2 regions of the Kluyvera sp. CHPC 1.2972 genome follow, and region 2 is predicted to be linked to the other one. Evidence: riboswitches for the same ligand, from Rfam matches in the RefSeq annotation. Region 2 holds a riboswitch; the other holds the start of a gene.
The links. Region 2 has a riboswitch for thiamine pyrophosphate ahead of thiC (phosphomethylpyrimidine synthase ThiC). Riboswitches for the same ligand answer to the same signal wherever they lie in the genome.

Region 1: another riboswitch for thiamine pyrophosphate. It lies ahead of thiB (thiamine ABC transporter substrate binding subunit); the one in region 2 lies ahead of thiC (phosphomethylpyrimidine synthase ThiC).

The regions. Positions count from the first base shown of each region.
Region 1 is NZ_JAPKIB010000006.1:144,291-147,500, reverse strand. It holds gene thiP (thiamine/thiamine pyrophosphate ABC transporter permease ThiP) at 1-619, opposite strand, end outside; gene thiB (thiamine ABC transporter substrate binding subunit) at 595-1,578, opposite strand; TPP riboswitch at 1,609-1,708, opposite strand; gene sgrR (HTH-type transcriptional regulator SgrR) at 1,744-3,210, opposite strand, start outside.
Region 2 is NZ_JAPKIB010000025.1:24,493-27,702, forward strand. It holds gene thiC (phosphomethylpyrimidine synthase ThiC) at 1-1,311, opposite strand, end outside; TPP riboswitch at 1,395-1,504, opposite strand; gene rsd (sigma D regulator) at 1,558-2,043, opposite strand; gene nudC (NAD(+) diphosphatase) at 2,142-2,912, shown strand; gene hemE (uroporphyrinogen decarboxylase) at 2,953-3,210, shown strand, end outside.

The sequences.
Region 1 (3,210 bases), on a different contig from region 2:
AGAGCATGAAAATCAGCGTGGCGATGGGCAGAATTTGTCGGCGCATCCACGGCCATTCCACCAGACGGAAGAACGGGTAGCCGCGCATTCCCAGTTGGGCTGCAAGCTGACGCTGCTCGCCGGGGATCTGCTCCAGCGCCTGTAATAGCAGGCGAGTCGCCATTGGCATATTAAAGAAAACATGCGCCAGCAGAATACCCTGTAGGCCGTAGGGCGAGAAGCGCCACTGCCAGCCAAGCCAGGCAAAAAGCTGGGCCAGCCAGCCCTGACGCCCGTAAACGCTCAGAATACCGAAGACGGCAACCAGTACCGGAAGAATCAACGTCATGGCGCACAGCCGCAGCAGCAGCGTGCGGCCGGGAAAACGTCGGCGGTAGAGCGCGCGGGCGAGGAAAATGGCCGGCACGACCGACAGCAGCGCTGAGAGGAACGCCTGCCAGAAGGAGAAGCGCACCACGTGCCACAGGTAGCTATCGCCGAGCAGCGTTGACCAGGACGTTTCCGGTGCGTTCAGCCACAGCGCCAGAAACGCCGCCAGCGCGACGGCAACCATCAGCGTGGTTGCCGTCAGCCCTGGATACAGCCAGCGAGGGATTAGCGGCTGGCTGCGCGAAGCCATGCGTTAATCCAGTTTTGACGTTCGGAAGCCACCTGCTGCGGGGTAAACTCCAGCGCGGTTTGCGGTTTCACCAGACCATTAAAGCCTTCTGGCAGGGTGACGTTGGTCACCGGGTACATCCAGTTGCCGGTTGGGATGGTGTTCTGGAAGGCCGGAGAGACCATAAACTTCAGGAACTCATCTGCCAGCTTCTGCTGTTTGCTGGCCGCGGTTTTCGCCGCCACTTCCACCTGCAGATAGTGGCCTTCGCTAAAGTTTGCCGCCGCGTAGTTATCTTTCTTCTCGTCAATGATGTGGTACGCCGGAGAGGTGGTGTAGCTCAGCACCAGATCGCTTTCCCCTTTCAGGAACAGGCCGTAGGCTTCGCTCCAGCCTTTGGTGACGGTGACCGTTTTCGCCGCCAGCTTCTGCCAGGCTTCCGGCGCTTTGTCGCCGTAGACTTTTTGCATCCACAGCAGCAGGCCAAGGCCCGGCGTGCTGGTGCGCGGGTCTTCATAAATCACGCGCCATTTCTGGTCGCTCTCAACCAGTTCCTTCAGGCTTTTCGGCGGATTTTTCAGCTTGTTTTTATCATAGACGAAGGCGAAGTAGCCGTAGTCGAACGGCACGAAGGTGTCGTTGTTCCAGCCGCCCGGTACGGTAACGGCGGTGGTAGAAACGTTGCTTTTGGCAAACAGTTTGGTGTCGGTTGCCGCCTGCAGCAGGTTGTTATCCAGCCCCAGCACCACGTCGGCTTTGCTATTTTTGCCTTCCATGCGTAGGCGGTTGAGCAACGAAACGCCGTCTTCCAGCGCCACGTACTTCAGCTCGCAGTTGCAGTCGGCTTCAAACGCTTTTTTCACCGCCGGGCCCGGGCCCCAATCGGCAGCAAAGGAGTCGTAGGTATAGACGGTCAGTACAGGCTTGGCGAGGGCCGGAGCGGCAACCAGCACCAGCAGGGGGAGTAATTTTTTGAGCACTTTGCACCTTTATAAAATGGTGGCAAAGGATTTTGAGTTAGCCTCAAATCCCTTCGCCGGGATTATCCGGATCAGGTTCGACGGGTATCTCTCAGCCCGCGCACTCGGCGCAGCACCCCGTTGAGAACGGCACATTGTAATGATTACGTGAATAAATCAAAAGCCTTAAGGATCCGGCGGTGCAAACCAGGCGGATTTAAAGTCGAACCAGCCCAGGGTGTTCATGCGAACGCCGCGCATACTGCGCTGACCTTGCAGCATCAGCCAGTGGTGGATCAGCGGTACAATGGACTGATTTGCCAGCAGACTTTGGCACCAGTCGGGCAGTGAAAGTTCTCCTTCGCGCCAGCGCTGTGCGTCCTCCTCCCAGTCGATGGGAATACAGTGGCGGATCAGCGGCACTTCATAAAGGTAGGCAAAAATCGAGAAGTCGAGCGGCAACGTAAAGTTGGCGCTATTCAGCCAGATATCGCTGACCACTTCGCCACGGTGCCATTCGTCGTAGTCCACTTCCTGAATAACCAGTTTGACCTGGTGCGCCGCCAGCAGCGCCTCCATGATCTGACCGATCGTCCGGTGTTCTACGTGATCGCGGTAGTAGGTGAGGGTGACCGACTCAAGACCTGCCGGTTTTTCACAGGCGTGGCTACGGGCATGGTGCCAGCGCGGCAGCAGGCCGTAGGCCGGGAACCAGTGGCTCTGGTGCTGCTCGCCTGCGTGATATAGCAGGTTGTTCGGGTGGAAAATGTGGCTCAGCCACTGGCGCACCGCCGGGTTGTTGCCGCGCGAACTGCGCGCATCAAACAGCAGATAGTAGCAGCCCTCTTCGAGGCGGCTTTCTACCGCTTTTTCGCTCTGGGTAGTGCCCTGGAGCGTCAGGCCACCGTTCGGCTCATCGCTGATTTCCGGTAGCACCCAGACGTTCACCTCGTCAATCAGCGCCCGGAAACCGAAATAGTCATCAAACGCGTGGATCTTCAGTTGGTTCTGGTTGTTACGGGCGACGGCATACGGTCCGGTACCTACCGGCATGCGCGGGAAGTCGCTGAGCGATTGCCATTCGCGGGGCAGGATCATCGCCGATACCTGGCCCAGCAGCCACGGCAGCCAGCGGTCGGGTTCGCTCAGATGGACATCGAGCGTCCAGGCGGTTGGGGAATGAATGCGCGTGATGTTGGAAAAGAGCGACAGCGTCATGCTGCGATGCAGCGAACTGATGACATCCTCCATCTCCAGTTCACGACCGTGATGAAAATGGATGCCGGGACGCAAATAAAAACGCCAGTGTAATGGGGATATGGCCTGCCAATGGTGCGCAATATCCGCTTCCAGTTCCCCATTTACCTCATTTACCCGGGTCAGCGCACTGAAGATTTGCCGCGCAATATGGGTTTCCGAGCGCCGAAGCGCCGTTCCCGGCAGTAAATTGCGCATCGGACGGTAGTAAAGCACTCGCAGAATATGTCGCCCCTGACGGAAGCTGCGGCCCAGATGCGATACCAGCATCTGTCGCACCGCAGCCTTGTCGCCGACCAGTTGTACCAGTTGATCGATCCTATCCTGCTCGAGCAAATCTTCCGCGCGCTGTTGTTGAAGAGCTAACCCGGTATAGAGGAAAGTCAGCTTAGAGCG
Region 2 (3,210 bases):
GCCCGGGCCTTCAATCATCACCTGCACATCGTACTCCCAGGCGATTTTGGTCAGCTCGCCCAGCGTGTGCAGCTCGGAGAACTGGGCTTCGTCGTTGGCGTCCTGAATCGAGCCCGGACGCAGACCGTCGCCCAGCGACAGCGATACGTCATAGGCGGCACAGATTTCACAGATTTCACGGAAGTGCTGGTAGAGGAAGTTTTCCTGATGATGGGAGAGACACCATTTCGCCATGATAGAACCACCGCGAGAGACGATGCCGGTCAGGCGCTTGGCAGTCATCGGCACGTAGCGCAGCAGCACGCCCGCGTGGATAGTGAAGTAGTCGACGCCCTGTTCGGCCTGCTCCAGCAGCGTGTCGCGGAAGGCTTCCCAGGTCAGATCTTCGGCGATCCCGTTGACCTTCTCCAGCGCCTGGTAGATCGGCACGGTGCCGATCGGAACCGGGCTGTTACGCAGGATCCATTCGCGGGTTTCGTGGATATAGCGGCCGGTCGACAGGTCCATCACCGTATCTGCGCCCCAACGGGTGGACCACACCAATTTTTCCACTTCCTCTTCAATGGAGGAGGTCACCGCCGAGTTACCGATATTGGCGTTCACCTTCACGAGGAAGTTGCGGCCGATGATCATCGGCTCGGATTCCGGGTGGTTGATGTTGGCAGGAATGATGGCGCGCCCGGCGGCGACTTCATCACGCACGAATTCCGGCGTGATGTTCTCCGGCAGGCGTGCGCCGAAGGCCATGCCTGGGTGCTGGTGGCGCAATACTTCGCTGCGAATGCGCTCGCGGCCCATGTTTTCACGAATGGCGATGAACTCCATTTCCGGCGTCACAATCCCCTGACGGGCATAGTGCAGCTGAGTGACGCATTTACCTGCTTTGGCGCGCTTCGGCGTCAGCAGCCCATTAAAGCGCAGTTCGTCGAGACCATCATCGGCCAGCCGCTCTTTGGTGTAGGCGGAACTGCGGTCATCCAGCTCTTCGCTGTCGTCGCGAGCGGTAATCCACGGCTGGCGCAGCTTTGCCAGACCCTGCTGGACGTTAATCGCCACGTTTGGGTCACCGTAGGGGCCGGACGTGTCGTACACCGGCACCGCTTCGTTCGCTTCGAGCTGTGGGTTTTCTTTATTGCCGCCAATCAGCGTGGGGCTCAGCTGAATTTCGCGCATTGGAATACGGATATCCGGCTGCGAACCGGTGATGTAGATACGTTGGGAGTTCGGGAACGCGGTGCCTTCCAGGGTATCGATAAAGTGTTGGGCCTGGGCGCGCTGTTCGCGGCGAGATGGTTTAGTAGTGACAGACATAGCTCATTCCAAATAAAAGTAAGGACATGGCTTGTCAGACGACGGATGAAGCAAGAGAGAAGATCGCCCTTGGGCGATGCGACTATAGATTGACTCTTGTTCCCTTCGCAGGTCTTAACCTGATCAGGTTCCGCGGATCCCGAATTAACGGTCTCAGCCCGTGCTTGCGCACTGGGCACTCCGACAAGAAGTAACCTCAGATGATGAGAGGTAATGAATGTAAACTACTCGTTAATGCGGCAAATCTCAAGCCGGGCGTTTTATTTCGTCCTCGCCGAGCGCCTCGAAGGTCAGCATGATGAGCTGGTCTTCCAACAGAAAACGGGCCTCCAGCGCTTCACCGATATCGGACAGCGCCTGCTGGAAGGCATACACGTTATCCTGGTCGATAGCGTTCTCCAGCGTAGAGTCGTAGTAGTCCATAATTTGTTGGGTATTGGCATCCAGCAGCGGCCAGATTTTGCTGGCGTTTAAAAGCGGACTGTTGCCTTCCATTTTATGGATAATGCGTTCATAAATACTGAAATGACCGGCAGATAAATAGTCGACCAGGCGCTGACAAAAGTCATCAAGCGCTTTCTCGTTAAGACGCATGAACGATTCTTTGCCAGGCTTAAGGCCAACCAGATTGTAGTAAGCCACGAGCAGGTGCTTACGAATATTCAGCCAGCGGTCGACCAGTCTGTGGTGTCCTTTTACACGCTCTGTCAGGCTCTCTAACTGGTTTAACATAGGTTGACCCCCGCATCAGTAAGTTTAAAATCTGCTCACGTCAATATGTAAATATTATGTTAATAAAATGCCTATGAACCGAAGGTAGCGCAAGAGATATGGATCGTATAATTGAAAAATTGGATCGCGGCTGGTGGATAGTCAGCCACGAACAAAAATTATGGTTGCCCGGTGGGGAATTACCATATGGCGAAGCGGTAAATTTCGATCTTGTGGGTCAGCACGCACTCCAGATTGGTGAGTGGGAAGGTGACCCGGTTTGGCTGGTACAGCAGCGTCGCCACGATATGGGCACCGTGCGTCAGGTTCTTGACCAGGACGTGGGCCTGTTCCAGCTTGCCGGGCGCGGCGTGCAGCTGGCGGAGTTTTACCGCTCGCACAAATTCTGCGGCTACTGCGGCCATACCATGCACCCGAGCAAAACCGAATGGGCGATGCTGTGCAGCCACTGCCGTGAGCGCTACTACCCGCAGATTGCGCCGTGCATTATCGTCGCCATTCGCCGCGATGATTCGATCCTCCTTGCCCAACACGTTCGCCATCGCAACGGCGTGCATACCGTGCTGGCCGGTTTTGTTGAAGTGGGCGAAACCTTAGAGCAGGCGGTGGCGCGTGAAGTGATGGAAGAGAGCGGCATTAAGGTGAAGAACCTGCGCTACGTCACCTCCCAGCCGTGGCCATTCCCGCAGTCGCTGATGACCGCCTTTATGGCGGAGTACGACAGCGGCGACATCGTTATCGATCCTAAAGAGCTGCTTAACGCCAACTGGTATCGCTACGACGATCTCCCGCTTTTGCCGCCGCCGGGCACCGTGGCGCGTCGTCTGATCGAAGATACCGTGGCAATGTGTCGGGCTGATTACGACTGACATGTTACAATAGGCGCATCAACGCTAAAGGAATGTAAACATGAGCGAACTGAAGAACGATCGTTATCTGCGCGCGCTGCTGCGCCAGCCCGTAGACGTGACCCCGGTATGGATGATGCGCCAGGCAGGCCGCTATTTGCCGGAGTACAAGGCAACCCGCGCCCATGCTGGTGATTTTATGTCGCTGTGCAAAAACGCCGAGCTGGCCTGCGAAGTCACTCTGCAGCCGCTGCGCCGCTTCTCGCTTGATGCGGCGATCCTCTTCTCGGATATCCTGACCATTCCGGATGCGATGGGG